Regions from separate parts of the Exiguobacterium sp. MH3 genome, predicted to be linked through region 2. Evidence: a T-box and tRNA genes for the amino acid it is inferred to sense, from the RefSeq annotation. Region 2 holds a T-box; the other holds one or more tRNA genes.
The links. A T-box is a leader RNA that pairs with one kind of tRNA and senses whether it is charged. The one in region 2 lies ahead of argS (arginine--tRNA ligase), so its partner is inferred to be a tRNA-Arg.
Positions count from the first base shown of each region.

Region 1: it has a tRNA-Arg gene. The T-box ahead of argS (arginine--tRNA ligase) is inferred to sense a tRNA for this amino acid. The anticodon was not compared.

Region 1 covers NC_022794.1:43,903-60,090, forward strand. Annotated here, with positions in the region: gene dusB (tRNA dihydrouridine synthase DusB) at 1-695, shown strand, start outside; gene lysS (lysine--tRNA ligase) at 857-2,338, shown strand; rRNA gene U719_RS00250 (16S ribosomal RNA) at 2,720-4,281, shown strand; rRNA gene U719_RS00255 (23S ribosomal RNA) at 4,447-7,360, shown strand; rRNA gene rrf (5S ribosomal RNA) at 7,463-7,578, shown strand; tRNA gene U719_RS00265 (tRNA-Val) at 7,588-7,663, shown strand; tRNA gene U719_RS00270 (tRNA-Thr) at 7,679-7,754, shown strand; tRNA gene U719_RS00275 (tRNA-Leu) at 7,817-7,903, shown strand; tRNA gene U719_RS00280 (tRNA-Arg) at 7,944-8,017, shown strand; tRNA gene U719_RS00285 (tRNA-Pro) at 8,022-8,098, shown strand; tRNA gene U719_RS00290 (tRNA-Ala) at 8,121-8,196, shown strand; rRNA gene U719_RS00295 (16S ribosomal RNA) at 8,321-9,882, shown strand; rRNA gene U719_RS00300 (23S ribosomal RNA) at 10,048-12,961, shown strand; rRNA gene rrf (5S ribosomal RNA) at 13,008-13,123, shown strand; gene U719_RS00310 (CtsR family transcriptional regulator) at 13,255-13,710, shown strand; gene U719_RS00315 (hypothetical protein) at 13,736-14,164, shown strand; gene U719_RS00320 (ATP--guanido phosphotransferase) at 14,157-15,185, shown strand; partial or broken gene U719_RS00325 (aminotransferase class V-fold PLP-dependent enzyme) at 15,176-15,754, shown strand; gene U719_RS00330 (CtsR family transcriptional regulator) at 15,861-16,188, shown strand, end outside.
Region 2 covers NC_022794.1:2,930,970-2,947,157, forward strand. Annotated here, with positions in the region: gene U719_RS15225 (MMPL family transporter) at 1-1,332, opposite strand, end outside; gene U719_RS15230 (hypothetical protein) at 1,402-2,196, opposite strand; gene U719_RS16700 (YycC family protein) at 2,312-2,485, shown strand; gene U719_RS15235 (site-2 protease family protein) at 2,532-3,014, opposite strand; gene pulA (type I pullulanase) at 3,197-5,203, opposite strand; gene U719_RS15245 (YajQ family cyclic di-GMP-binding protein) at 5,315-5,809, shown strand; gene U719_RS15250 (3-hydroxybutyrate dehydrogenase) at 5,919-6,704, opposite strand; gene U719_RS15255 (LysR family transcriptional regulator) at 6,826-7,704, shown strand; gene U719_RS15260 (carboxymuconolactone decarboxylase family protein) at 7,796-8,209, shown strand; gene U719_RS15265 (metallophosphoesterase) at 8,286-8,879, shown strand; gene U719_RS15270 (hypothetical protein) at 8,942-9,547, opposite strand; gene argS (arginine--tRNA ligase) at 9,578-11,260, opposite strand; T-box leader at 11,321-11,538, opposite strand; gene U719_RS15280 (GGDEF domain-containing protein) at 11,668-13,344, shown strand; gene U719_RS15285 (alpha/beta hydrolase) at 13,381-14,142, shown strand; gene U719_RS15290 (rhodanese-related sulfurtransferase) at 14,201-15,115, opposite strand; gene U719_RS15295 (TVP38/TMEM64 family protein) at 15,354-16,001, shown strand.

The sequences.
Region 1 (16,188 bases), 280 kb from region 2:
ACATGGGCTGTCCCGTCCCGAAAGTCACGAAAAGCGATGCTGGAGCGAAATGGTTGCTTGATCCAGATAAGGTATATGAGATGGTTCATGCGGTGACGCAAGCGATCGATAAACCCGTTACTGTTAAGATGCGGACCGGCTGGGACAGCCATCACATCTATTGTGTCGATAATGTCAAAGCAGCAGAAGCGGGTGGGGCGAAAGCTGTAGCCATCCACGGGCGGACACGTTCGCAAAAGTATGAAGGGGTCGCAGACTGGAACATCATTGGCGAAGCGAAAAAAGCGGTCAACATCCCAATCATCGGAAATGGAGATGTTCAGACTCCGCAAGATGCAAAACGGATGATTGATGAGATCGGCGTCGACGGTGTCATGATCGGACGGGCCGCTCTCGGGAATCCATGGATGTTGTATCAGACGATCCAGTACCTCGAATCAGGAACGCTTCCAGCAGAACCGACGGCGCGTGAGAAGATTGATATTTGTCTCTTGCATGCCACACGACTAGTCGCGCTAAAGGGAGAAGAACTCGCCGTACGCGAAATGCGGACACATGTCGCCTGGTATTTGAAAGGAATGAAGGGGAACGGTCGCGTTCGCAATGCGTTATTCAATATCGACACACACGCAGGACTCGTCGAACTGTTACAGCAGTACTTGCAGACACTCGAAGAAGACGTAGCATATGCCTAACAGGTAAAGTATAGTCGGACAGCGTCGTTTTGTGGTACGCTAGTTGCATTGAAGATGAGCGTATCGGTTTTCTAAAGGGCTGTCGGTCATTCCGGCAGCTTTTTATTCGAGAGAATCGTCGTGAACCATTATTAAAAGGAGTGAAGAGAGTGAGTCAGGATATGGAAATGAACGATCAAATGCAGGTGCGTCTCGGTAAGATGAACGCCATGCGTGAACAAGGTCTCGATCCATTCGGCGCACGTTTTGAACGTTCGACGGATACCGCGAGCATTCGTGCATCGTTTGGTGAACATACAAAAGAAGAGTTGGCTGAACTGAAACCGGAAGTTGCCATCGCGGGTCGTGTCATGACGACACGTCGTAAAGGGAAGGTTGGCTTTACGAACGTTCAGGATGTACAAGGTCAAATTCAGTTGTATGTCCGTAAAGATGATGTCGGTGAAGAGGCGTATGAGATCTATAAGACATGTGACTTAGGTGACATCGTTGGGATCCAAGGATACGTGTTCAAAACGAATGTTGGTGAACTCTCTGTTCACGTCACAGCATTTACGTTATTAACAAAAGCATTACGTCCGCTTCCGGATAAATATCACGGATTAAAAGATATCGAGCAACGCTATCGTCAGCGTTACCTCGACCTCATTACGAACCAAGAATCACGTGAGACATTCATCGCGCGGAGTAAAGTCATTCGTGGAATTCGTCAATATCTCGATAACCTCGGATACTTGGAAGTCGAAACACCAATGTTGCATACGATTGCGGGTGGAGCATCGGCTCGTCCGTTCATCACGCATCATAATGCACTCGACATGACGCTTTACATGCGGATTGCGATCGAGCTCCATTTGAAACGTTTGATCGTCGGTGGACTTGAGAAAGTCTACGAAATCGGTCGTGTGTTCCGTAATGAAGGAATCTCAACACGCCATAACCCAGAGTTTACGATGATCGAACTCTATGAAGCGTATGCGGATTATAAAGACATCATGAACTTAACAGAGAACCTGATCGCTCACGTCGCACAAGAAGTACTCGGTACGACACAAGTCACTTACGGAGAAGACGTCATCGACCTATCTGTCGGTTGGAAACGAGCACACATGGTCGATCTTGTTAAAGAAGCGACAGGTGTCGACTTCTTTGAACAGATTTCAAACGAACGTGCTCTCGAACTAGCGCATGAACACGGTGTTGAAGTCCAGTCGCACATGACGACGGGACATATCTTGAATGAGTTCTTCGAACAAAAAGTAGAAGAGACACTCGTTCAACCAACATTCGTCTATGGTCATCCTGTTGAAGTATCGCCACTTGCGAAGAAAAATCCAGAGGATCCACGCTTTACGGATCGCTTTGAATTATTCATCGTCCGTCGTGAACATGCGAATGCCTTCACGGAATTGAACGATCCAATCGATCAACGTGAACGTTTCGAAGCACAACTCGTCGAAAAAGAAGCAGGAAACGACGAAGCACATGAAATGGATACAGACTTCATTGAAGCACTCGAGTACGGTATGCCGCCAACGGGTGGTCTTGGCATCGGGATCGATCGTCTCGTCATGTTGTTGACGAATGCGCCATCGATTCGTGATGTATTACTCTTCCCAACGATGCGTCACCAACAAAATTAATGAGTAGAGCTCCGTTTCTTCTATAGCTTATAGAAGGAACGGAGCGTTCTTTTTGAAGTCAATGTAGGGATAAACGAGTCAAAAAACGGGTAAATAAAAGTTTTTAAATATTTTTCTAATAAAATGCTTGTACGATTCGAAAAGCCATGGTATATTACTTCTTGTGCCGCGAATGGTCGTGACACACAAAAATAAATATCAAAAAAGTTGTTGACAATCGGGTTGATAACTTGTTAAGATATTAAAGTCGCTGAAAACGACACGACGAACTTTGAAAACTGAACGATGAGGCAAAAATCGTATTCTACGGAATACAAAAACGAATGAAGCGCAAGCTTCGTCAATCGTGACTTCGGTCACAACAACGAGCAAGTCAAACACTTCATGGAGAGTTTGATCCTGGCTCAGGACGAACGCTGGCGGCGTGCCTAATACATGCAAGTCGAGCGCAGGAAACTGACGGAACTCTTCGGAGGGAAGGCAGTGGAATGAGCGGCGGACGGGTGAGTAACACGTAAGGAACCTGCCTCAAGGATTGGGATAACTCCGAGAAATCGGAGCTAATACCGGATAGTTCAACGGACCGCATGGTCCGCTGATGAAAGGCGCTCCGGCGTCACCTTGAGATGGCCTTGCGGTGCATTAGCTAGTTGGTGGGGTAATGGCCCACCAAGGCGACGATGCATAGCCGACCTGAGAGGGTGATCGGCCACACTGGGACTGAGACACGGCCCAGACTCCTACGGGAGGCAGCAGTAGGGAATCTTCCACAATGGACGAAAGTCTGATGGAGCAACGCCGCGTGAGTGATGAAGGTTTTCGGATCGTAAAACTCTGTTGTAAGGGAAGAACACGTACGAGAGGAAATGCTCGTACCTTGACGGTACCTTACGAGAAAGCCACGGCTAACTACGTGCCAGCAGCCGCGGTAATACGTAGGTGGCAAGCGTTGTCCGGAATTATTGGGCGTAAAGCGCGCGCAGGCGGCCTTTTAAGTCTGATGTGAAAGCCCCCGGCTCAACCGGGGAGGGCCATTGGAAACTGGAAGGCTTGAGTACAGAAGAGAAGAGTGGAATTCCACGTGTAGCGGTGAAATGCGTAGAGATGTGGAGGAACACCAGTGGCGAAGGCGACTCTTTGGTCTGTAACTGACGCTGAGGCGCGAAAGCGTGGGGAGCAAACAGGATTAGATACCCTGGTAGTCCACGCCGTAAACGATGAGTGCTAGGTGTTGGGGGGTTTCCGCCCCTCAGTGCTGAAGCTAACGCATTAAGCACTCCGCCTGGGGAGTACGGCCGCAAGGCTGAAACTCAAAGGAATTGACGGGGACCCGCACAAGCGGTGGAGCATGTGGTTTAATTCGAAGCAACGCGAAGAACCTTACCAACTCTTGACATCCCATTGACCGCTTGAGAGATCAAGTTTTCCCTTCGGGGACAATGGTGACAGGTGGTGCATGGTTGTCGTCAGCTCGTGTCGTGAGATGTTGGGTTAAGTCCCGCAACGAGCGCAACCCCTATCCTTAGTTGCCAGCATTCAGTTGGGCACTCTAGGGAGACTGCCGGTGACAAACCGGAGGAAGGTGGGGATGACGTCAAATCATCATGCCCCTTATGAGTTGGGCTACACACGTGCTACAATGGACGGTACAAAGGGCAGCGAGACCGCGAGGTGGAGCCAATCCCATAAAGCCGTTCCCAGTTCGGATTGCAGGCTGCAACTCGCCTGCATGAAGTCGGAATCGCTAGTAATCGCAGGTCAGCATACTGCGGTGAATACGTTCCCGGGTCTTGTACACACCGCCCGTCACACCACGAGAGTTTGCAACACCCGAAGCCGGTGAGGTAACCGCAAGGAGCCAGCCGTCGAAGGTGGGGTAGATGATTGGGGTGAAGTCGTAACAAGGTAGCCGTATCGGAAGGTGCGGCTGGATCACCTCCTTTCTAAGGAAAACGTCCCTTACGGGACATGCCCATCGTTCAGTTTTGAGAGCTCGTCTCTCAGTCTCGAAAGAGACACTCGCACCTTGAAAACTGAAGACATCAACAAGACATCAAACTTTTAATTAACCATGTCATTAGACGTGTGTTCTTAGAATACCAACGCTAGATCAAGGTATGAAGGGCGTACGGTGGATGCCTTGGCACTAGGAGCCGATGAAGGACGCGACGAACAGCGATATGCTTCGGGGAGCAGTAAGTATGCTTTGATCCGAAGATTTCCGAATGGGGGAACCCACCATCCGTAATGGGATGGGACATGTTACATGAATACATAGTGTAGCGTGAGGCAGACCCGGGGAACTGAAACATCTAAGTACCCGGAGGAAGAGAAAGCAAATGCGATTCCCTGAGTAGCGGCGAGCGAAACGGGAACAGCCCAAACCGAAGAGCATGCTCTTCGGGGTTGTAGGACACTCTACACGGAGTCAAAAAGGAAGACAGTAGGTGAAGGACCTGGAAAGGTCGGCCGAAGAAGGTGACAGCCCTGTAGCTGAAACTGTTTTCCCTCCAGAGTGGATCCTGAGTACGGCGGGACACGTGAAACCCCGTCGGAATCCGGGAGGACCATCTCCCAAGGCTAAATACTCCCTAGTGACCGATAGTGAACCAGTACCGTGAGGGAAAGGTGAAAAGCACCCCGGAAGGGGAGTGAAATAGATCCTGAAACCGTATGCCTACAAGTAGTCAGAGCCCGTTAACGGGTGATGGCGTGCCTTTTGTAGAATGAACCGGCGAGTTACGATAACGCGCGAGGTTAAGCCGATGAGGCGGAGCCGTAGCGAAAGCGAGTCTGAACAGGGCGTTCAGTGCGTTGTCGTAGACCCGAAACCAGGTGATCTACCCATGTCCAGGATGAAGGTCAGGTAACACTGACTGGAGGTCCGAACCCACGCACGTTGAAAAGTGCGGGGATGAGGTGTGGGTAGCGGTGAAATGCCAATCGAACCTGGAGATAGCTGGTTCTCCCCGAAATAGCTTTAGGGCTAGCCTCGAGGTTGAGAGTTCTGGAGGTAGAGCACTGATTGGACTAGGGGCCCCCACAGGGTTACCGAATTCAGTTAAACTCCGAATGCCAGCAACTTATACTCGGGAGTCAGACTGCGAGTGATAAGATCCGTAGTCAAGAGGGAAACAGCCCAGACCGCCAGCTAAGGTCCCAAAGTGTATGTTAAGTGGAAAAGGATGTGGCGCTGCCTAGACAGCTAGGATGTTGGCTTAGAAGCAGCCACCATTCAAAGAGTGCGTAATAGCTCACTAGTCGAGTGGCGCCGCGCCGAAAATGTAACGGGGCTAAACATACCACCGAAGCTGCGGATTCCGTAAGGAATGGTAGGGGAGCGTTCCAAACCGCTGTGAAGCTGTACCGGAAGGAGCAGTGGAGCGTTTGGAAGTGAGAATGCCGGTGTGAGTAGCGAAAAGAGGGGTGAGAATCCCCTCCGTCGAAAGCCCAAGGTTTCCTGAGGAAGGCTCGTCCGCTCAGGGTTAGTCTGGACCTAAGCCGAGGCCGAAAGGCGTAGGCGATGGATAACAGGTTGATATTCCTGTACCGCCGATCCACCGTTTGAACAATGGGGGGACGCAGGAGGATAGTGACGCATGCGGATGGAAGTGCATGTGCAAGTTTCAAGACCGTCTGATTGGCAAATCCGTCAGGCATCAAAGTCAAGGAACGATGCGGAGTCCCGTAGGGACGTAGGTCACGATTTCACACTGCCAAGAAAAGCCTCTAGTGAGGGGGAAGGCGCCAGTACCGTAAACCGACACAGGTAGGCGAGATGAGAATTCTAAGACGCGCGGGATAACTCTCGTTAAGGAACTCGGCAAAATGGTCCCGTAACTTCGGGAGAAGGGACGCTCTACATGAGTAGAGCCGCAGTGAATAGGCCCAAACGACTGTTTAGCAAAAACACAGGTCTCTGCTAAATCGCAAGATGACGTATAGGGGCTGACGCCTGCCCGGTGCTGGAAGGTTAAGGGGATGGGTTAGCGCAAGCGAAGCTTTGAACCGAAGCCCCAGTAAACGGCGGCCGTAACTATAACGGTCCTAAGGTAGCGAAATTCCTTGTCGGGTAAGTTCCGACCCGCACGAAAGGCGTAACGATTTGGGCACTGTCTCAACGAGAGACCCGGTGAAATCATAGTACCTGTGAAGATGCAGGTTACCCGCGACAGGACGGAAAGACCCCATGGAGCTTTACTACAGCCTGATATTGAGGCTTTGTGCATGATGTACAGGATAGGCGGGAGACGTCGAGCCCGGAGCGCCAGCTTCGGAGGAGTCACCCTTGGGATACCGCCCTTCATGCATAGAGTCTCTAACTCGCAGCCGTGATCCGGCTGGAGGACCGTGTCAGGCGGGTAGTTTGACTGGGGCGGTCGCCTCCTAAACAGTAACGGAGGCGCCCAAAGGTTCCCTCAGAATGGTTGGAAATCATTCGTAGAGCGCAAAGGCAGAAGGGAGCTTGACTGCGAGACCTACAAGTCGAGCAGGGACGAAAGTCGGGCTTAGTGATCCGGTGGTTCCGCATGGAAGGGCCATCGCTCAACGGATAAAAGCTACCCTGGGGATAACAGGCTGATCTCCCCCAAGAGTCCACATCGACGGGGAGGTTTGGCACCTCGATGTCGGCTCATCGCATCCTGGGGCTGGAGTAGGTCCCAAGGGTTGGGCTGTTCGCCCATTAAAGCGGTACGCGAGCTGGGTTCAGAACGTCGTGAGACAGTTCGGTCCCTATCCGTCGTGGGCGCAGGAAATTTGAGGAGAGCTGTCCTTAGTACGAGAGGACCGGGATGGACGCACCGCTGGTGTACCAGTTGTTCCGCCAGGAGCATCGCTGGGTAGCTACGTGCGGACGGGATAAATGCTGAAAGCATCTAAGCATGAAGCCCCCTCCAAGATGAGATTTCCCTTTGAGTAATCAAGAAAGACCCCTCAGAGACGATGAGGTAGATAGGTCACGGGTGGAAGCATGGCGACATGTGGAGCTGAGTGATACTAATCGGTCGAGGCCTTGTTCTAGCAGATGCATTGTTGATGACTTCAGTTTTGAGGGCGCGAGCCTTTCAAAAAAACGAAAAAAAGTCTTGACGTTATGTGAACATAATGTTAAGATAATAAATGTCTGGTGGCGATAGCCAAGTGGTCACACCCGTTCCCATGCCGAACACGGAAGTTAAGCACTTGAACGCCGAAAGTAGTTGGGGGCTTCCCCCTGTGAGGATAGGACGCTGCCAGGCGATACATATGGAGGATTAGCTCAGCTGGGAGAGCACCTGCCTTACAAGCAGGGGGTCGGCGGTTCGATCCCGTCATCCTCCACCATTTTTTATTACACTTGCCGGTGTAGCTCAGCTGGTAGAGCAACTGACTTGTAATCAGTAGGTCGCGGGTTCGACTCCTGTTGCCGGCACCATTTTTATCTTCAATGATCACCAGAATTCAATTATGAATGAAGGTTCTACCTTTTATATCCCTGCCGGGGTGGCGGAACTGGTAGACGCACAGGACTTAAAATCCTGCGGGGGTTTCCCCGTGCCGGTTCGATTCCGGCCCTCGGTACCATTTTTCATTTTGGATGTTTACTGTTTGATCCTTATATTCCGCACCCTTAGCTCAGCTGGATAGAGTACTTGACTACGAATCAAGGGGTCGGGAGTTCGAATCTCTCAGGGTGCATTTTCGGGAAGTAGCTCAGCTTGGTAGAGCACTTGGTTTGGGACCAAGGGGTCGCAGGTTCGAATCCTGTCTTCCCGACCATCTTCAATTTCATCCCTTTAATGGGGCCTTAGCTCAGCTGGGAGAGCGCCTGCCTTGCACGCAGGAGGTCAGCGGTTCGATCCCGCTAGGCTCCACCATTTTTATGACGAACTTTGAAAACTGAACGATGAGGCAAAAATCGTATTCTACGGAATACAAAAACGAATGAAGCGCAAGCTTCGTCAATCGTGACTTTGGTCACACAACGAGCAAGTCAAACACTTCATGGAGAGTTTGATCCTGGCTCAGGACGAACGCTGGCGGCGTGCCTAATACATGCAAGTCGAGCGCAGGAAACTGACGGAACTCTTCGGAGGGAAGGCAGCGGAATGAGCGGCGGACGGGTGAGTAACACGTAAGGAACCTGCCTCAAGGATTGGGATAACTCCGAGAAATCGGAGCTAATACCGGATAGTTCATCGGACCGCATGGTCCGTTGATGAAAGGCGCTCCGGCGTCACCTTGAGATGGCCTTGCGGTGCATTAGCTAGTTGGTGGGGTAACGGCCCACCAAGGCGACGATGCATAGCCGACCTGAGAGGGTGATCGGCCACACTGGGACTGAGACACGGCCCAGACTCCTACGGGAGGCAGCAGTAGGGAATCTTCCACAATGGACGAAAGTCTGATGGAGCAACGCCGCGTGAGTGATGAAGGTTTTCGGATCGTAAAACTCTGTTGTAAGGGAAGAACACGTACGAGAGGAAATGCTCGTACCTTGACGGTACCTTACGAGAAAGCCACGGCTAACTACGTGCCAGCAGCCGCGGTAATACGTAGGTGGCAAGCGTTGTCCGGAATTATTGGGCGTAAAGCGCGCGCAGGCGGCCTTTTAAGTCTGATGTGAAAGCCCCCGGCTCAACCGGGGAGGGCCATTGGAAACTGGAAGGCTTGAGTACAGAAGAGAAGAGTGGAATTCCACGTGTAGCGGTGAAATGCGTAGAGATGTGGAGGAACACCAGTGGCGAAGGCGACTCTTTGGTCTGTAACTGACGCTGAGGCGCGAAAGCGTGGGGAGCAAACAGGATTAGATACCCTGGTAGTCCACGCCGTAAACGATGAGTGCTAGGTGTTGGGGGGTTTCCGCCCCTCAGTGCTGAAGCTAACGCATTAAGCACTCCGCCTGGGGAGTACGGCCGCAAGGCTGAAACTCAAAGGAATTGACGGGGACCCGCACAAGCGGTGGAGCATGTGGTTTAATTCGAAGCAACGCGAAGAACCTTACCAACTCTTGACATCCCATTGACCGCTTGAGAGATCAAGTTTTCCCTTCGGGGACAATGGTGACAGGTGGTGCATGGTTGTCGTCAGCTCGTGTCGTGAGATGTTGGGTTAAGTCCCGCAACGAGCGCAACCCCTATCCTTAGTTGCCAGCATTCAGTTGGGCACTCTAGGGAGACTGCCGGTGACAAACCGGAGGAAGGTGGGGATGACGTCAAATCATCATGCCCCTTATGAGTTGGGCTACACACGTGCTACAATGGACGGTACAAAGGGCAGCGAGACCGCGAGGTGGAGCCAATCCCATAAAGCCGTTCCCAGTTCGGATTGCAGGCTGCAACTCGCCTGCATGAAGTCGGAATCGCTAGTAATCGCAGGTCAGCATACTGCGGTGAATACGTTCCCGGGTCTTGTACACACCGCCCGTCACACCACGAGAGTTTGCAACACCCGAAGCCGGTGAGGTAACCGCAAGGAGCCAGCCGTCGAAGGTGGGGTAGATGATTGGGGTGAAGTCGTAACAAGGTAGCCGTATCGGAAGGTGCGGCTGGATCACCTCCTTTCTAAGGAAAACGTCCCTTACGGGACATGCCCATCGTTCAGTTTTGAGAGCTCGTCTCTCAGTCTCGAAAGAGACACTCGCACCTTGAAAACTGAAGACATCAACAAGACATCAAACTTTTAATTAACCATGTCATTAGACGTGTGTTCTTAGAATACCAACGCTAGATCAAGGTATGAAGGGCGTACGGTGGATGCCTTGGCACTAGGAGCCGATGAAGGACGCGACGAACAGCGATATGCTTCGGGGAGCAGTAAGTATGCTTTGATCCGAAGATTTCCGAATGGGGGAACCCACCATCTGTAATGGGATGGGACATGTTACATGAATACATAGTGTAGCGTGAGGCAGACCCGGGGAACTGAAACATCTAAGTACCCGGAGGAAGAGAAAGCAAATGCGATTCCCTGAGTAGCGGCGAGCGAAACGGGAACAGCCCAAACCGAAGAGCATGCTCTTCGGGGTTGTAGGACACTCTACACGGAGTCAAAAAGGAAGACAGTAGGTGAAGGACCTGGAAAGGTCGGCCGAAGAAGGTGACAGCCCTGTAGCTGAAACTGTTTTCCCTCCAGAGTGGATCCTGAGTACGGCGGGACACGTGAAACCCCGTCGGAATCCGGGAGGACCATCTCCCAAGGCTAAATACTCCCTAGTGACCGATAGTGAACCAGTACCGTGAGGGAAAGGTGAAAAGCACCCCGGAAGGGGAGTGAAATAGATCCTGAAACCGTATGCCTACAAGTAGTCAGAGCCCGTTAACGGGTGATGGCGTGCCTTTTGTAGAATGAACCGGCGAGTTACGATAACGCGCGAGGTTAAGCCGATGAGGCGGAGCCGTAGCGAAAGCGAGTCTGAACAGGGCGTTCAGTGCGTTGTCGTAGACCCGAAACCAGGTGATCTACCCATGTCCAGGATGAAGGTCAGGTAACACTGACTGGAGGTCCGAACCCACGCACGTTGAAAAGTGCGGGGATGAGGTGTGGGTAGCGGTGAAATGCCAATCGAACCTGGAGATAGCTGGTTCTCCCCGAAATAGCTTTAGGGCTAGCCTCGAGGTTGAGAGTTCTGGAGGTAGAGCACTGATTGGACTAGGGGCCCCCACAGGGTTACCGAATTCAGTTAAACTCCGAATGCCAGCAACTTATACTCGGGAGTCAGACTGCGAGTGATAAGATCCGTAGTCAAGAGGGAAACAGCCCAGACCGCCAGCTAAGGTCCCAAAGTGTATGTTAAGTGGAAAAGGATGTGGCGCTGCCTAGACAGCTAGGATGTTGGCTTAGAAGCAGCCACCATTCAAAGAGTGCGTAATAGCTCACTAGTCGAGTGGCGCCGCGCCGAAAATGTAACGGGGCTAAACATACCACCGAAGCTGCGGATTCCGTAAGGAATGGTAGGGGAGCGTTCCAAACCGCTGTGAAGCTGTACCGGAAGGAGCAGTGGAGCGTTTGGAAGTGAGAATGCCGGTGTGAGTAGCGAAAAGAGGGGTGAGAATCCCCTCCGTCGAAAGCCCAAGGTTTCCTGAGGAAGGCTCGTCCGCTCAGGGTTAGTCTGGACCTAAGCCGAGGCCGAAAGGCGTAGGCGATGGATAACAGGTTGATATTCCTGTACCGCCGATCCACCGTTTGAACAATGGGGGGACGCAGGAGGATAGTGACGCATGCGGATGGAAGTGCATGTGCAAGTTTCAAGACCGTCTGATTGGCAAATCCGTCAGGCATCAAAGTCAAGGAACGATGCGGAGTCCCGTAGGGACGTAGGTCACGATTTCACACTGCCAAGAAAAGCCTCTAGTGAGGGGGAAGGCGCCAGTACCGTAAACCGACACAGGTAGGCGAGATGAGAATTCTAAGACGCGCGGGATAACTCTCGTTAAGGAACTCGGCAAAATGGTCCCGTAACTTCGGGAGAAGGGACGCTCTACATGAGTAGAGCCGCAGTGAATAGGCCCAAACGACTGTTTAGCAAAAACACAGGTCTCTGCTAAATCGCAAGATGACGTATAGGGGCTGACGCCTGCCCGGTGCTGGAAGGTTAAGGGGATGGGTTAGCGCAAGCGAAGCTTTGAACCGAAGCCCCAGTAAACGGCGGCCGTAACTATAACGGTCCTAAGGTAGCGAAATTCCTTGTCGGGTAAGTTCCGACCCGCACGAAAGGCGTAACGATTTGGGCACTGTCTCAACGAGAGACCCGGTGAAATCATAGTACCTGTGAAGATGCAGGTTACCCGCGACAGGACGGAAAGACCCCATGGAGCTTTACTACAGCCTGATATTGAGGCTTTGTGCATGATGTACAGGATAGGCGGGAGACGTCGAGCCCGGAGCGCCAGCTTCGGAGGAGTCACCCTTGGGATACCGCCCTTCATGCATAGAGTCTCTAACTCGCAGCCGTCATCCGGCTGGAGGACCGTGTCAGGCGGGTAGTTTGACTGGGGCGGTCGCCTCCTAAACAGTAACGGAGGCGCCCAAAGGTTCCCTCAGAATGGTTGGAAATCATTCGTAGAGCGCAAAGGCAGAAGGGAGCTTGACTGCGAGACCTACAAGTCGAGCAGGGACGAAAGTCGGGCTTAGTGATCCGGTGGTTCCGCATGGAAGGGCCATCGCTCAACGGATAAAAGCTACCCTGGGGATAACAGGCTGATCTCCCCCAAGAGTCCACATCGACGGGGAGGTTTGGCACCTCGATGTCGGCTCATCGCATCCTGGGGCTGGAGTAGGTCCCAAGGGTTGGGCTGTTCGCCCATTAAAGCGGTACGCGAGCTGGGTTCAGAACGTCGTGAGACAGTTCGGTCCCTATCCGTCGTGGGCGCAGGAAATTTGAGGAGAGCTGTCCTTAGTACGAGAGGACCGGGATGGACGCACCGCTGGTGTACCAGTTGTTCCGCCAGGAGCATCGCTGGGTAGCTACGTGCGGACGGGATAAATGCTGAAAGCATCTAAGCATGAAGCCCCCTCCAAGATGAGATTTCCCTTTGAGTAATCAAGAAAGACCCCTCAGAGACGATGAGGTAGATAGGTCACGGGTGGAAGCATGGTGACATGTGGAGCTGAGTGATACTAATCGGTCGAGGCCTTGTTCTAGCAGATGCTTGTTGATGACTTCAGTTTTGAGGGCGCGAGCCCTTCGTCTGGTGACGATAGCCAAGTGGTCACACCCGTTCCCATGCCGAACACGGAAGTTAAGCACTTGAACGCCGAAAGTAGTTGGGGGCTTCCCCCTGTGAGGATAGGACGTTGCCAGGCACTTGACCGATCTGCAGATTGCAGGTCGGTCTTTTTGTGTTTTCTAAAAAGTCTTATCAGTTGCATTTCTTTTTTTAGATGATTACTATTAAATCAAACAATAGTCAAAGATGGTCAGAGAGGTGGTGCCAATGCAAAACATCACAGATATCATCGAAGCCTATTTAAAGCAAATTTTACACGACGAAAAGACGATTGAAATCAAACGTCAAGAAATTGCACAACGTTTTGACTGTGTTCCATCACAAATCAACTACGTCATTAATACTCGTTTTACGGTCGAAAAGGGTTATTTCGTTGAAAGTAAACGGGGTGGCGGCGGATACATTCGGATTCAAAAAATCGTTGTGCTCGATAGTCACGATCTATTAGACGAAGTCAGTTCATGGATCGGTGATCATTTGACGGAACAAGCTGCAGAAGATTATTTGATTCGTTTGATGAACGAACAATTACTGACGCGGCGGGAAGCTATTTTGATTCAATCGCTGTTGCAAAAAGAGAGTTTGCCAATGGCGGTCGAAGATCAACACCGGATGCGTGCCCACTTGATGCGGACGCTTCTTCAAACCATGAAGCGACTCTAGTCGTCGGACATTGGAGGAATGCACGATGCGTTGTCAACGATGTGGCGAACGAGAAGCAATCGTCCGTGTCAAACTTCCACAAGAATCGGAAACCGATGAAAAATTCTTATGCTCGGTTTGTGTGCGGGAGTTAGCACGTGAATATCAAGGGACGGCGTGTCCGTCTTGCGGTATGACCCGTCAACAATTGCTTCATCTTCGTAAAGTCGGTTGCCCGACTTGTTATTCATTTTTTAAAGACGAAGTCGACGGTATGGTTCGTCAGTTCCAACACGGTCATACGCAACATTATGGCTCACGACCTGATGAGGAATCCGTTGAAAAACGATTGAACCAGCAGCTCAGTCGACTCAAAGAACAGCTCAACCGCAAAATCTTAGCAGAAGATTATGAAGAAGCAGAAGTCATAAAACAACAGATTGAGAGTGTCGAGGAGGATTTGCGTCATGTTTGAAGAGTTGCTCCAACACCCTTTAAGCGAATCGATGAATCAATCTTCTCCTTTTGACGACATCGTCGTTTCGACACGGATCCGATTGGCGCGTAATACGACACGTTACCCGTTCTCAACGATGTTGTCAGAAGCACAAGCCAATGCACTCATTGAAGAGACAGAACGCCAACTAAACGGGATGAAAGGGTTCCGGTTTGGTCGCGTCGATCAAGCAGATGTCCTGACGCGAACCGCTTTAGTAGAAAAGCATCTAATCAGTCCAGCGTTAGCGAGTCATCCGCGGACAGGACTCTTCATTAGTGAGGATGAGCAGATCAGTGTCATGGTAAACGAAGAGGATCATTTCCGAATCCAGACGTTATTACCGGGACTTCAACTTGAAGAAGCGTTTCGGATCGCAAAACAAGTCGATCGCTTGATCAGTGAACGATTTAAAATTGCTTTTGATGACACGCTCGGTTATTTAACGACGTGTCCGAGTAACGTCGGAACAGGTCTTCGTGCTTCCGTGATGTTGCACTTACCGGGACTGGTCCTGACGAATCAGATTCAAGGCTATATCAAACACTTACGACAGCTCGGATTCGCGATTCGTGGGCGTTACGGCGAGGGAAGCGATGCCTCTGGTCGCATGTTCCAACTTTCGAACCAACGGACGCTTGGGGCAAGTGAGGATATGCTGATCACGGACTATCAATTTGCCGTCGAAGCATTAATTGAAGCAGAACAGGCAGCACGAAAAGGATTATTGGAGATGTATCAAGAAGAACTAGAGGACAGACTATATCGTTCCTACGGTATCCTGACATCAGCTCGACTGATTACAGCGCGGGAAGCAACGGAACGACTATCGGATGTTCGCTTAGCAGACAGTCTGGGACTAGAGGTCAATCTTCCTCCAAATCTTTTTCATCAACTGCTCGTTTCATTACAAACAGGTTTTCTACAAAAGCATTTCGGGAAACAATTAACATCTAGAGAACGGGACATCGAACGGGCGAAACGACTTGTGGAAGTTTGACACGGACGAGCATCGAACGATTGATTGCGGATCTCGAGGGCGGCGCACGTGGTTTTGCGTTCGGTTCTGGGATGGCAGCGATCCATGCCGTCTTCCACTTGCTTGAGTCTGGCGACCACATCGTCATGACGGATGACGTCTACGGTGGTACGTTCCGCTTGATGCAACGCGTCTTACCGAAGTTCAACATCCAAGTGACATTCGTCGATACGACGGATCTTGCGGCAACGGAAGCAGCGATCCAAGACAACACGAAGATAGTCTACGTCGAAACACCGACGAACCCGTTGTTGAAAGTTACGGACATTGAAGCAATCGCAACAATCGCCAAACGTCACGATCTTAAACTCGTCGTCGACAACACGTTCGCGACACCATACCATCAACAACCACTCGCACTTGGTGCAGACATCGTCTTGCACAGTGCGACGAAATACATTGGCGGACATTCGGACGTCGTCGCTGGACTTGTCGTCGTCAAAGATGATGCGCTCGGCGAAGAGCTGCACTTCATTCAAAACTCGACAGGCGGCGTGCTTGGACCGCAAGACAGCTTCTTGCTCGTCCGTGTCAAACTTCCACAAGTTCTAAAAAGTCTTATCAGTTGCATTTCTTTTTTTAGATGATTACTATTAAATCAAACAATAGTCAAAGATGGTCAGAGAGGTGGTGCCAATGCAAAACATCACAGATATCATCGAAGCCTATTTAAAGCAAATTTTACACGACGAAAAGACGATTGAAATCAAACGTCAAGAAATTGCACAACGTTTTGACTGTGTTCCATCACAAATCAACTACGTCATTAATACTCGTTTTACGGTCGAAAAGGGTTATTTCGTTGAAAGTAAACGGGGTGGCGGCGGATACATTCGGATTCAAAAAATCGTTGTGCTCGATAGTCACGATCTATTAGACGAAGTCAGTTCATGGATCGGTGATCATTTGACGGAACAAGCTGCAGAAGATTATTTGATTCGTTTGATGAACGAACAATTACTGA
Region 2 (16,188 bases):
CTGTTGCTGTTCGGCGATCGTTGCGGCGGATACGACGGAGCGTACATCGGGATCCGACTCGAGTCGAATCGTCACATCTTCGATTTTTTCTCGTCCCACCTCTGAGGAAGCATCAGCAGACAAGATGAGGACGGCATCCGTTCCATCGTTCCCGAATGTTTTTTCCCACGACTCAAAAGCGAGACGCGACGGATAGGATTCCGGTAAAGCGGTCGCTTGCGGAATATTCAACGACAAGTCACGTAACGGCAATAAACAAGGTAAAAGAAGCAATAAAGATAGAATCGTTACTGCGACCGGGCGCTTCATGACGAAACGAGCGAGGCGGCGCCAACGATCTTCACTACGACCTGCTCGTTGCCGGAAGAGTCGCCCTTTTTCTAGCACCTTCCCGAAAACGATCAATAGTGCCGGTAACAATGTCAATGCACTGATGACGGCCCCAAGGACCGAAACGAGCGTCCCGATCGCGACAGCACGGAAGACATCAACATCAATCAATAACAATCCGGCAAGTCCGACGAATACACAGATTCCAGAAAATAAAATCGAGCGTCCTGCCGTCTCGACCGAACGAATCGCCGCCTTCCGAATATCTTGCCCGTCCTGCCGTTCTTCGCGGAATCGATTGACGTATAGCAATGAAAAATCAATTCCGAGTGCTAGGGAAATCATCGCAACCGCATTTAAGACGAAAATCGATAACTCTTGTTGTCCGGCAACGAAATAAAGAACACCGGCACCAAAGACAAAAGTGACGAGTCCCATGATCAACGGTAAGATGGCGGCAACGGGTGTACCGAAAACAAGTAGTAAGACGATCAAGGCTGCCGGAATTCCGATCAACTCAGCTCGGATGAGGTCATTTTTTGACGCTGTATTCAAATCATCGACGACGACTGGTTCACCCGTTAGTCGAATCGTCCCGGTATCATCCAGTTGACGCGTGACCGCAGCTGCCCATTTCGCATCAAGTGTTGGTACACCGACCGTCACGTATCCCTTATCGTCACGAATCGCTCGCGGATTTTCGACGGGACCAATGACGTTCCCGACGCCATTAATATCACGGAAGCGCTCGACATGTTGCATCATCGTTTGTCGTAGATTCTCTTGATTTTCAAATAGAACGATGATCGTATGCGGATCCTGACCGAAGTCTTGATCGAGTACTGTCTCGACGCGTTGAAAATCACCGTCACGCGTAAATCCGTTTCCTTCTAGCCGATCGGGTAGTTGATAAGCGAAATATCCAAGCACGACGAGCAGGATTGCCCAAACAATCAACACTCCTCGAAAATACGTACTCATCAGATGACCAAGCCGTTGCATGATGCGTCCCCTTTCTGTATAAACGTACAAAAAACATCCTTCTTGCTGAAAAGCGAAAAGGATGTTTCATTACGTCTTTTGAAAAATTTGAACCCATGTGTTGCCGAATGTCGCCGATGTCGACACGATCGCAAGACGTCGCGCCTCTTCATCGAGTAACACACTTTTGAGTAAAACGGAGGAATGGCATCCCTCGAACTTATATTTCAGCTGACTCTTCTCATACAAGTAAAAGCGAGATGAATCGGTGATCGAAAACAATTGGTGCCGGTGGTCAACGAGCGAGTACTCCGCGTAATCCGAAAAAGGAATAATCGATTCCTGATTCGTCGCGGCATCCCAAATCACATACCGTTTTTGTAGATCATCATAGGAGATGATCGTCGTAGGTGCGATGAACCGTTCGAACGTCAAACGTGTATCATATCCTCGCTCAATCAAGCGTCCGAACAACGGTGCCTCTTCATAGTTTGAGTACCGCCAGTCCCCTGTTTGAACGTTCACGCAGACAACATCCGTTTCTGCCGAATATAGGAAGATCTCATCGTCTTGCCACAAGAATAAATTACTGAACCACGCTTCGGAAAAAGCAGCGGGTCGCTTGATATAATCTAAATGCCCTTGCTCTAAATCTAGTAAACCAAAATAAGCTGACTCTTCAAATACGATGAACAATCGCCCACCGCCTGGCTCAATGTACCAGGAGAATGGAACATACGCACATGCTGTTTCCCATAGTGGTCTTAAATCCGCATCACATTTCATAAATCCGTGGCGATCTCGAAAAAGAAGCAAATCCTCCCCGATTCGATCGAACAGTGAGACGGATTCATGGAGTAACAGCTCTGCAGCAGGTTTATACATATGCATCACTTCCTACTTCATACGGTATCAACCTTCTCAGTTTCTCGCTACTATTGATGCGCTCGACTTGCACCTCCTGTTATACTAGCCTCATGGAAAAAGGAGGACGAACACGATGAAACCTTTACAATTATCAGCAGAGACGGCTGTCGAACTCGCAAAACGTCTGAACGTACCACTTGAACAACTGATGCATATGCCGCGCCATATCTTGATTCAAAAGCTCGTCGAACTCGAGCAAGAACAAGCGAAAACGGAATCTGATTCGTCTAGCGAATCGGAATCTTGAGTAAAAAGCCTCTTTTCCAATGATGGAAGGAGGCTTTAATCTTCGTTTAAGATTGTGGATGATAGTCGGATTTACCGTAACGGAAGACATTGATGATTGCTTTTCCGTCACTCGGATAACCATTCGGATGATCGATCGGGAAGAGGGAGAAAAAGACGAAATAAAACGAGAAATACGCAAATTGGTACGTAAAAATCGATGCCTCGAACACGCCGGCATAAATAAGACCATTTACGACTAAGATACTCACTAAGTTCGCGATCGATCCACCAGCGTAGACCATGATATTAGCAAACTTCGTTTCGTGACGTAGTGCCTCATATTGACACCATCCATCCCAAAAATAGATACGATTTAAACGAATCGGTCCGACACGGAGTAACGATTTTCCAGAACCGATATTGATCTCCATGTTTCCACCGAACAATCGGGCAAAAAAGTAATGCCCCATCTCATGAATCAATGTCACGATAGGCAACAATAAAAAGAACGACAAAAAGAATTTCCATAAATCCTCGAAACCAAACATACGCCGTACATCCTTTCATAAAAACAACATCCCATATACTACTTAAGAGGTTTTTTCCCGAAAGGTGACGCTTCAAACAAGGTTTCGATGAATTCAGGCAAGTCAATTTCATGACAGGCTGACATCGGACTGTCATCCACGTAAAAAAGGACGAAGCCATCTTGCGCTCCGTCCTTTTTGATTTAATCGGTTTTCTTACGACGTTTGTTCGCTGCGTACAACAATCCGATGATCGTCAAGGCTGCACCACCTGCTACCGCATATTTCTTGTAATCCGCTTTTCGTTCGGCGATAACCGTCGTCGTCAATGCTTGGACGACCAACTGTTTCTCTTCATGCAGTCGTGGTGCGTGCAACTTAACGGCACCCGACTCCACCAACACCTCGAATTCACCGTTTGGCAATTCAATCGTGATATCCTCTTCCGTCGCATTATGGTAGACACGCTGCCGTTCGATGTATCCTTCATAGGTTCGTTTCAGTTCAAAGGCAATGACACCTTCCCCTTCTTCGAGGAAACGAAGATGCTTCTTGATCATCGCTGCGTTTGCGAGACGAAACATCGGATACTGACGACGGAGGGCAATCAATCCTTTGACGTACTCGACGGCCGGACGCTCTGTTTCCGCCCGTTCATAATCGAGACGATTAACGACCTCTCCGGCATTGAAGCTGTCACGAATTCCGTCCTTCGTCCGGAAGAACTCTTGTCCGGCATGGAGGAACGGAATGCCTTGCCCCGTCAAGATGATGGCATTCGCGAGCATTTGCCGTTTCCGACGAGTCTCTTCCGTATCCTCAGGGCGAGACACCGTTAACTTATCCCAAATCGTCAAATCATCGTGCGCTTCGACATACGAGACAACCTGATTTGGCTCATCGGCAAATCCTTGTGAAGAGACGTTACCGGCGATTCCCCGTTTGACTTCACTCGTCCGGTCGAATGCCCCACTGATGAAACCGCGGTCTTCCGGCGTTTGGACGTCGCCTTTGACCCCGTCCCGTAAACCGTTATTGAAGTGAGCGATTCCTGGCATCTTCGGTGCGTTGAAATAGTTCGCTTTTTCTTCCGGATCAAGTGGCGTATCGAGATCCCAGCCTTCACCGATGATCAGAATCGATGGATCGATCCGATCAAGTGCATGACGTACCTGATTCATCGTCTCGACATCATGCAGTCCCATCAAATCGAATCGGAAACCATCCAGATGGTACTCTTTCGCCCAGTACGTCACACAATCGAGAATGAACTTCCGCATCATCAGACGTTCAGATGCGGTATCATTCCCACAGAAACTACCGTTTGACAAGCTACCATCCGCCTCTTGACGATAGAAGTAGCCAGGAACGAATTGACCGAGCGGAACCGTTGCTGCATCATACGTATGATTGAAGACGACGTCCATGATGACACGGATCCCGCGATCATGTAACGCTTGTACTAATTGCTTTAACTCAAGGATCCGCGTTCGTGGATCATCTGGATTCGATGAGTACGAACCTTCCGGCGCAAAGTAGTTCACCGGATCATACCCCCAGTTATAGTTATCCGGGTCGTTCGGCGCTGTCTCATTGACTGAGCCAAAATCATAGATCGGCAGTAACTGGACATGCGTCACACCAAGATCCGCTAAATAATCAAGTCCTGTCAATCCGCCATTTGGTGTCCGTGTCCCTGCTTCCGTCAGCCCAGCGAACGTACCACGTGCGACGACACCACTAGCCGGATGACTCGTTGCATCGCGTACATGTAATTCATACACAACTGCGTCTTGCGAAGAATGGAACAGTGGGCGTTCTTCGATCCATCGTTCAGGTGTCACACTTGTCGGGTCAATTAACGCACCGCGTTTTCCGTTCGTTCCGACGGCTTTCGCATACGGATCGACCGCCTCGACTTTTTGTCCGTTGATGCTCGCTTGAAACGTATAGAAATAACCTTCATATGCTGCTCGATCGAGTTCAACGACGTACGTTCCCCGTTCGCCTGCCATCATCTCGACCTCTTCGACTTTTCGTGCGCGTAGTGTCTTGTAGAGACGAATCACGACACGTTCTGCCGTCGGCGCCCATAAGCGCACGCGAATCGCCGTCTCTGAGAAGGTCGCTCCTAAATCATTTCCACTATAGGCAAATCGCTCATCCAGTTCTTGCGGTGTGAGCGTCAACATGTCTGCTGTTTGTTTCAAAGCTAAGCACCCCTTTCATTTCATGGTTTTTATTATAACAAAATTTCAAAGCAGTGGACGCTTCCGGTATTCCTCTCTAAAATAGAGAGTGGAATGAAAGGGGAGATTAACATGGCAGCAAAAGATAATTCATTTGATATCGTGTCACAAATCAACATCGAGGAAGTCAAGAACGCCGTCCAGATCGCATTGAAGGAAATCACGAACCGCTTCGACTTCAAAGGTTCAAAGAGCGACATGAAGCTCGAAAAAGAGGATTTGATTCTAATCTCAGATGACGATTTCAAACTCGATCAAGTCAAAGATGTCTTAACAGCAAAATTGATCAAGCGCGAAGTTCCGACCAAAAACCTGCAGTACGAAAAAGTCGAACAGGCTGCTGGGAATACGGTTCGCCAACGTGTCATCCTTAAGAGCGGGATTGATCGTGACGATGCGAAAAAGATCAACAATGCCGTCAAGGAATCGAAATTAAAAGTGAAGACACAAATCCAAGATGATCAAATCCGTGTCACAGGTAAATCACGTGACGACCTACAACAAGTCATGCAAATCGTTCGTGAACTTCCGTTATCGGTCGATGTTCAGTTCATTAACTTCCGTTAATCCACTCACGTCAAATTAGCTGAACGTTTTTGTTCAGTCCATCAAACAAAAAGGGGAGGTGCTTTCTGGATTGTATCCAAAAAGTACCTCCCTTCATTTATATCGTTGCTTACTGCGCTGTATAACCACCATCGAGAACGACAGCTTGACCCGTGACACCTGCCGCTTTGTCACTTGCAAGGAAAATAGCGTAATCCGCGATTTCTTTGACTTGGAGTAACCGTTGTTGCGGAACAAGTGGATAGATGACCTCTTCTAGTACACGTTCGAGCGGTACATTCCGTGTTTCAGCGAGCGAAGACAATTGGTTTTGGACGAGTGGTGTATCGACATATCCTGGGCAAATCGCGTTGACCGTGATACCCGAAGTTGCCCCTTCTAATGCTGCGACTTTCGTTAAACCGATGACGCCGTGTTTCGCACTGTTATAAGCAGCTTTCCCTGCAAAACCAATCAATCCGTTGATCGATGACATGTTCAAGATCCGTCCAGAGCCTTGTTTTTTCATGATCGGGAAGACATATTTCGTATAGAGGAATGGTGCACGAAGCATGATGCTTTGAAGCAAGTCGAATTTCTCAGTCGAGAACTCTTCGATTGGTGAGACGTGTTGCATTCCCGCGTTGTTGATGACGATATCAATCGTTCCGTAATGTGCGACCGTCTGATCGATACTTGATTTGATTGCCTCTTCACTTGTCACATCACCTGCGACAGCAAACGCATCGAAGCCTTTTTCACGAAGCGTTTCAGCAGAGCGTTTTGCAGCTTCTTCCTGAAGATCGACGATGACGACCTTCGCACCTTCTTGAGCGAATTCTTCAGCGATCTCAAGACCGATTCCGCTTGCTGCTCCTGTAATTAACGCGACTTTTCCTTCGAGTTGTTTCATCATGATGGATTCCTTCTTTCTTTATCTTTACGTGTTCGGTCTCTTTACTGTACGCTGATTGAAAGAATAATAAAAATGAATACTTGTTATGACATCTATAACTCAAAAGAATAGGAGAATACTAATGGATTTCCGCCAACTGGAATACTTTACGGAAGTGGCACGCTTCAAAAGCTTCACTCGTGCCGCTGAACATCTCCACGTCACGCAACCGACGCTTAGTAAAATGGTCCGTCACTTAGAAGAAGAACTTGAGATGGAATTGTTCGACCGGAGCAAACGACAAATCGTCCTGACGGATGCCGGCGAGACCTTATTGATTGAAGGTGAAAAGATTCTGCGACAGTTATCTGATCTGCCTTCTCATCTCTATGATGTCATGCATCTGACGAAGGGAACGATTCGTCTCGGCGTACCCCCACTAATTGGTTCGCTGTTTTTCCCAGGTCTACTGCGTCGCTTCGAAGAGATGTATCCGATGATTCAAATCGAATTAATCGAAGCCGGTGGACATGCGTTAGAAAAAGCGGTCGTCGCCGGTGAAGTCGATTTGATCGCAACGGTGCTGCCTTCGGATGATCATTTAACGACACACCCCTTCATTGAAGAAGAACTCCATTTATTCTTACCGAGTGATCATCCACTCGCTGATCGGTCGATGATTGCGTTAGAAGAAGTTTCCGACATGCCGTTCGTCTTGTTCAACGAAACGTTCTCACTCCACGATGTTGTCTTGAACGCCTGCCAAGATGCCGGATTTACGCCTAACGTGTCTCGGGTGAGCTCGCAGTGGGACTTCTTATGTTTACTTGTCGCAGAAGGAAATACCGTGACCGTCCTTCCGCGTTCGATCGCGGATCGCTTTTCGATTCGTGGCGTCAAAACGATCCCACTTGAAACACGAGTCCCGTGGCACTTAGGAATCGCCGTTCCAACCGGTCGCTACCAATCGTACGTGACGCGGAAATGGATTCAATTCGTCAGCGATATGTATTCCAAATAAGCATACCTTTCATAAAAACCATGTATTTGTAGAATGGAAATTCTTCCTTTACGATGAGAACATCGTTAAAAAAGAAAGGAAGTCCTTTACCATGGCAACTCATTTTGAATCACGTCACGAAACAGGCGTTAAAAAACTCAGCGAATTCACAGACGCAAACGCTGCACAATCGACGCATGACAAAATCTCTGAATCCCTGAAAGATATCGCTCCAGCAGTCGGTGAGTGGATCACGGATTTCGCATACGGTGAAGTTTACAGCCGTGATGGTCTCGTCAATCGTGACCGCGCAATCGTGACGATTGCTTCCCTCGTCACACAAGGTACAGAACCACAGCTCGCTCTCCACATCAATACTGGATTGACAGCTGGTTTGACAGGAAACGAAATCGTCGAAGCTATCATGCATCTTGTTCCTTACACTGGATTCCCACGTGTCTTGAACGCACTCGAAGTCGCAAAAGTCGTCTTCGCAGAACGTGGCGTCACAGTCGAAACAGAATAAGATACGCATGACTTGATTGAAAAAAGATGGGCATGACGCATTTTCGGGTATCTCCTTAACAAAGGAGTGGTCGATCATGCGTTATGCCCTTTTTGCGGATCTTCACAGTTCAGTAGCCGACACATCGGCTGTCCTAGCTGACATACGGCGGATCGCTCCCGATGCGCATTTGTTTTGTCTCGGTGATGTTCATGAATGCCATGTCGGTAAAAAGCGAGCGAAGCGCTATTCTTTTGAATCGCTCTCCCTCGTCGTGACGCTCGATGATGATTTTATAGAGCTGATTGATTTTAAGACGTTACTGGGTAATCAAGAAGAGCGCATCCTGTCTCTCGTTCCACCACATCTGTCTCCTGTCATCGATGCATTACGCGATTGCCCTCGAAAACAACGGATCGAGGGGGCGTTATTGATTCATGGAGATCAACTCAGTTGGTCGCGGGATTTTCTACCCGACCTGTCACAACAACGCGAACCGTTACTCTTTTTTGGTCATAGTCATATCAGAGGTTTGTTTCGAAATGGTATCGCCAAATCGAGCCCACTAGGTCAAACTTTATCCATCAAAGGAAAACGATATGCCGTCAATCTGGGTCCCGTCGTCTTCGAACGAGAATGGTGTCTTTACGATTCAGAGCAACAAACGATCGTATTCTATCAGGCGAAGTAAGAGGATACGACAAAAGCCGTCGGGCACAGGGCTCGACGGCTTTTGTTCATGCATCTTATTGATCAGAGATAACGGACAAGCGATGCCTTGACGACATCCACTTGTGTGAAGTTCATCTCTTCCGCGAATGTTTCGATGACTTGACGGACATCCCCTTGACGACGTACGAAGCTTGTCGGGACTGGTGTCGTACCGACAAGTTGCTCATGCAGACTCGTCAATCGATGATCATCGATGATCGTCGTCATCAAATCAAGGAACAGGAGAACATGCAGACGGTTCAAATAATCCCATGGTTTGTCTTCCGAACGGAATTCATTACGAGCGAGCCATTTTTTCAATCCGATCGCATCGATTTGACTCAACGTCTCTGTCGTACGTGCCGACTTCCAAAGCGTCAACAGTTCACCCAGTTTTTTTCGTGTCTGTTTCTTACGCATGAAGAATTCAAAATTATCTTTCGTCCGTAATGCGTCTCCTTCAATCGGAGCAATCAAATCGGCTTCCGGCGCCGTCACGAAATCGTGAACGAAATCGACAGACTCTCCCGGTAACCAAGCAGCGACTTTCCCGTGAAAATCAGCTATAAAGGCGACCGTTTCTGCCAAAGGCTCCTGCTTCATCTGTGAAGCAGCTTGCTGTAATCGTTCTTTCGTCTCAGTCTTCATAATCTACCTCTTCTTATTCGTGGATTGGTCTTACATTTCTTCTGGAGCGCCGACACCGAGTAAACGAAGACCCTCTGTCAAGACGATCGTGACCGACTTGACGAGTGCAAGACGCGATTGTTTTGCTGCGTCATCTTCGAGAACACGGACGTGTCCGTAGTATTTATTGAAGCTTTGTGCAAGATCTAAGACGTAGCGGCTGATGATTGATGGCTCGCGACGTGTGAACGCGCGATCGATGACCGTCGAGAATTGGTTTAGCATCGAGACGACACCCCATGCATGATCATCGGCACTACCAGCGAATGGTGTGCCATCATAGCCACCTTTACGGAGCAACGAGTGCGCACGGGCATTCGTGTACTGGACATACGGTCCTGTTTCGCCTTCGAATTTCAACATCTGCTCAAGATCGAACTCGATGTTGTTCATCCGTTCGTTCTTCAAGTCGTGGAAGATGACGGCGCCGACACCGACTTGACGAGCCGTGGCTTCGGCATTCGCTAAGTTCGGATTTTTTTCCGCGATGTTTTGCTTCGCAACGTCGATCGCTTCTTGTAGTACTTCTTCAAGTAAGACGATCCGACCTTTACGCGTCGACATTTTCTTTCCGTCCTTCATGATCAGACCGAACGGCACATGGTGCATTCCGTCGACGTTCTCAAATCCAAGTTTCTTCAAGACTGCGAACAATTGCTTGAAGTGAAGCGCTTGTTCCCCACCGACGACGTAGAACGCTTGCTCAAAGCGGTACGTTTCGAGACGATAGACAGCAGCTGCTAAGTCACGTGTCGCATAAAGCGTTGCGCCATCTTTCTTTTTAATCAAAGCAGGTGGCATACCTTCTGCTTCGAGGTCGACGACCATTGCCCCTTCTGATTCGACGAGGAGATCTTTTTCTTCGAGCAAATCGATGACGTGTTGCATCTTATCGTTGTAGAAGGCTTCTCCGTTCAAGCTATCGAATTTAACACCGAGCATCTCATAGACACGGTTAAACTCGACGAGTGAGACTTCACGGAACCACGTCCAAAGCGTCGTTGCCTGCTCATCACCTTGTTCGAGTTTTTTGAACCAGAGACGTCCTTCATCCTCAAGTGCCGGATTTGTTTCCGCTTCTTCGTGGAACCGGACGTATAATTTCAACAATTCCTTGATTGGTTCTGCACGGACCGCTTCTTCCTCACCCCACATCGTGTAAGCCACCATCAATTTCCCGAACTGTGTTCCCCAGTCCCCTAAGTGGTTGACACCGACGACGTCGTACCCTTTTTTACGTGAGATTTGGTTGAGCGCGTTCCCGATGACCGTCGAACGCAAGTGCCCCATCGAGAAGGGTTTCGCGATGTTTGGTGATGAAAAATCAGTGACGATCGTTTTTCCATTCGCTTCACTTGATCCGAACGCCTCTTGCTCCGTCAGGACTTGGTTGACGATTTCTTGCGAGACGACTTCCCGGTTCAAGAAGACGTTGATGTAAGGACCAACAGCTTGAACGTTCGAGAACAACGGCGCGTCAATTTTTTCTGCGAGCTCCGAAGCAATCATGTTCGGTGCTTTACGGAATGCTTTAGCGAGCATGAAACATGGGAATGCCAGATCTCCATGATCTTCATGTTTCGGTTGCTCGATCAGTTGTTCGATTTGTTCAACCGATAAGGCACCTTCCATGACGTGATGTAATACTTCTGCATACTGCGCTTTATAACTCATCTTTATTTCCTCCTGCTTTACTGATTTTTTGGCAATAAAAAACGCCCCTTGCGCCACGCGCAAAGAGACGGAATGACCGCGGTACCACTCTTCTTGGTGTCACTCGACACCCACCTTGTTCGGGGATAACGGGGTTCCCCCGGCTACGCCTTTTCCATCAGGAATCGGGCAGCGTCTCAGAAGTGCGTTTCACGACCGGTTCGTCCTCAGGCTTCCACCATTCCCTGATTCGCTAGTTGACGAATATCAACCGTTACTCTCTTCATCATCGACTGTATTCGATATCTTTCACATTATACGCAATTCTTTCTTTTCTCTCAACCTTATTTTTTTGGTAAATGGCTCATCAAAATTTCCACAATTCGGGTATAGGAATAAAAGATACTTCTCAGGGGGAGGGATGTTTCATGCGCTACTACCAACATGTAGCCCGGACGAGCTGGATCGTCTTCGGTCTCGTCGCCTTGACATTATTAGTGATCGGCATCGTTCATCCACCAACCTTCCATCCTTCTGTCTCCATCATCAACACTCTTTATTTATTCGGACTCGTTCTCCTGTTTCAGTTCGATAATGTCCGTCGTGGTGGCATTTACTATACATTCCAAGAAGGCATCATCTTATTTTTATTCCTCAATTACGGTTTAACGTACGCCTTGATTTTAAGCCAAGTCGGTATTCTCGTCTTTCAATTCATGTCTCACCGAAAAGCGATTCGTTGGAAACGTTTCGTTTATCTCTACCCGATCAACGCCTTGTTCGATTTAGTCTACATCTCGCTTCCGGCCTTTGCGTATTATGCGCTCGGCGGACCAATCGGCTCAAACTTTACGTATACGAAAGCCTTACTCCCTTTCATCGGCTTTTTGATCACCGTCTTCCTTGTCTCTTACTTCCAATGTCTATTCGTCAATCGCTTCCTCTACTTGAAATACGACTGGCAACGTCTCGTAAAGCTTCAGTCCCTCGTCTACGGGATTAGCATGTTAAGTGCTCTACTTGGAATCTGGTTCTACGATGAAAGTCCGCTCGTCGCGGCTACAGTTTCCGTCTTGATTCTCTTTTTGTTCAAACGTCTGTTGCAAGAGCGTGGTGACTCCCTTGAAGCAAACGATAATGCTAAGCGATTTGATGATGCGAAGGAACACTTGTTGATTTCCCGCTTCGAGCGCGAGACGATCGATTCGTTGCTCCTCGATTTACCGCATCTATTGCCGTTTTCTGAAGGTTGGATCTCGATTCAACAACAGCGGAAACAAGTCATCTATAACATCCGGACGAAACAACCGATCGACGTGTTACCACTGTTTCATTCCTTGTCAGCCGACGATTTGCATACCCCAATCATCTATGGTCTTCGTTGTGACTGGGGAAACGATATTCAGATCGGATTGCCTGTCGATCGTCACTCGATGCTAGCGATTCCTTCGATTACGAGCGGAGAGGTCGATGTTTCGATCATCCTATTCCATCAAGTCGCAGACGCCTATGATGCGACAAATGCCGACGAATTATCTCGTTTGCTCCGTATCTTTTGTCGCGTCTTAGAACGCTCACGTGAAACGGTCCAACTCTATACGGAAAGTCGGACCGATGCCTTGACCGAATTACCGAATAGTCGTGCTTTTTATGAACACGGTCGGCAGGAATTTGCGGCTGACTGCTATCCGCTCTCCGTGATCCTGTTCGATATCGATCATTTCAAACGTGTCAATGATACGTACGGTCATAAAGTGGGCGATCTCGTCCTTCGTGAACTCGGTCGACGTATCCAGGCGATCCAATTGCAATATGATGATGTCTTTGCTGCTCGTTATGGTGGGGAGGAATTCGTACTTCTGTTGCGAAATGGTAGTCAAGAGGCTGCTATCCAGATTGCCGAGACAGTCCGCCATGCGGTCATGGATCGTCCCTTCCTCGTCGATGGTCACCGACTTTCCTTAACCGTCAGCCTCGGAATTGATACAGTGGAGGAAAGATATCAACGGACGTTCGAAGAATCGTTACGTCAAGCCGACCATGCACTCTATGTCGGCGGAAAACACAATGGACGCAATTGTACCGCGCATTATGCAAACCTTTGAAAGGTCGTGACTCTATTGTCGATTACGGAAATTGAAATGACGCTACCGACATCACAAACTCACCGGACGATTCGGATTCATCGTCCGCCCCATTTGGATCCTTCTGAAGCGTTACCAGTGATTTATATGCACGATGGACAAAACGTCTTCAGTGGAGAAACCGCCTCGTTCGGAAAAGGCTGGGAGATTCATCTTGCGCTACAACAGACACAGATTCCGGCAATGGTCGTCGCGATCGACAGTCCAGAAGACGGAATGGATCGTTACGATGACTACGCTCCTTGGAGTGATGAAGCTTTATTGATGCGGACTGCTTATCCTTCGTACCGGAAATCAATCGGGGGAAACGGTAAGGTCTACATGGACTGGATCATCCGCGAGTTAAAACCATACATTGATGCCAACTACGCGACACGCCCTGACGATACGACGATGATCGGCAGCTCGATGGGTGGCATCATCTCGCTTTATGGATTATTCGCATATCCGGAAGTCATCACGCGCGTCGCTGCCCTGTCGACGGCCGGATGGGCAAACTTCTCCTCACTCCTTGAATTCATCGAGCGCAGTCCGTCGCTGTCTACTGCCCATCGCTGTTATATGGATGTCGGGACAAAAGAAGTGAGTGGTCCGATGACCGAAACGGATTATTTACACACAAATGATGTCTTAGCGCGAGCGGTCGAACAGAAACTTACTCAAAGTCGCTATACGATCATCCCGGAAGCGATTCATCATGAAACCGCTTGGGCGAAACGTTTACCGGATGTTTTGCGTTTCTTGTTTCCTTCCTCGTGAATACACAAAAAGCCGGGCGATTTCTACTAAAGAAATCCTCCGGCTTTTTACGCGTGCCTTATACTAATTCTTCTTGTTGCTCTTTTTCATAACGGTTGCGCGGATGCTCCCGGCATTCATCGGAACACGAACGCATGACTTTTGGTTCGCATTCTTCACAGCAGAAGTGCTGTCGATTACATTCCGGGTTTGCACAATTAACGTAGCGTGTCTCCGGTTTTCCACAGTAGTAACATTCTGAGACGACAGAAGGATTGACGGCATTGACAGGAACTTGTACACGTTCATCAAAGACGTATAGTTCGCCTTCCCAGTCTTCTCCTTGCGTCTGTTCATCTTTTCCGTACATGACGACTCCGCCTTTAAGGTGGAAGATATCATCACTCTGTTGCCGTTTACGGAAGTACGCCGTGAATTTTTCACAACGAACGCCACCCGTACAGTATGTGAGAACCTTTTTCCCTTCAAACAAATGCTCGTTCTCGTCAAGCCACTCTGGGAATTCCCGTGAAGCATCGACATCCACTTTTACAGCATTCTTGAAGTGTCCGAGGTCGTATTCATAGTTGTTGCGTACATCGAGAATGACGACGTCATCTTGTTTCATCATTTCTTTCCACTCTGCTGGTTCAAGATACGCAGCGTGTTCTTCTGGTACGTTGAATTCATCCTCAAAACGCCATGTGACGAGTTCTTTTTTGTAACGGACGAACGTCTTTTTGAAGGCGTGCTCTTCGACTTCATCGATTTTGAATTCGATGTCAGCGAATCGTGGATCCGCCGTCAAGTCCTTCATGTATTGTTCCGTTTGTTCGACCGTTCCAGAGAGTGTGCCGTTGATTCCTTCTGGTGCGATCAAAATCCGACCTTTGATACCGAGCTCTTTACAGTAAGCAAGATGCTCTTTCGTTAGCTGTTCCGCATTTTCGATCGGAACATACTTATAAAATAATAGTACGCGATAAGGTTTCATATTCCTCATTAGCCCCCATGTCAGTTTTTTGCAGTAAAACGAACGTTGGCAAACGAAGCGTCTAGCTATTGACTAGCTGGGAACGCCTGCAAAACGCACCCATTTAAGTATAATACCAACTCCCTTTCGAATGTACAATCTACAATTCCTGAATCCCTTTCAAGGAATTTCATTCCCTTTCTCAATCAGAAAGAGGTAAAATAAAACACAGTAGTACATCTCGCAAGGAGGATTCCGAATGCTCCATACACTTCGTGACTGGATCGAGCAGATGATTTTCTTTCTCCAAGACTTACCTGGAGGAGCTGCCACCGGTTTGATTGCCCCGTTTCTTGAGTCTCTATTTCCTTTCCTGCCACTCGTCCTGATCATTTCCGCGAATGCGGCAACCTATGGTTTTGGTATGGGTGTTCTCGTATCATGGGTCGGGAGCATGCTTGGATCACTCGTTGTCTTCGCTTGTATTCGATATCTATTTCGTCGTCCGGTCACGCGTTGGCTTGAAAAACACCATGCCGCGCAACAGTGGATCGAACGTGTTCGTCACATGAGTCCCATCTCACTCGGATTCTTTTTCTCGCTTCCGTTCATGCCTGCGTTCATCATCACGTCCATTTCCGCCATGATTCAACTATCGCTGCGGACGTATTTGATTGCTGCTGGTGCCGGTCGTCTGATCGTCGTCATCATCTTCTCGCTGATCGGAAAGGAATGGTCCACGTTCCTTGAACGTCCGATGCGTCTTGTCCTTCTATTTTTGATTTTACTCGCCATCTGGGGAGTCAGTCGCGGGACGGAAGAATGGTTGAAGCGTCGTGCGCTCTCAAAACGTGCGGATCATTTACGGGAAATCGAAGATAAGATCGAACGTCCATCTGAAAAATGACTCAAGCCTGTCTATGATTCCATAGACAGGCTTTTTAAGCTGTTCTCATTTTTCAGTGACTAGGTCTTTTGAATCATTTTCCAATGTAATTAATATATAAAAATAACGTTCAAACAATGTTCAATATTGCAAACGCTTACATTAAATTGGTATGACCAATATTAATATAATAATGAGCTTTTCCTTA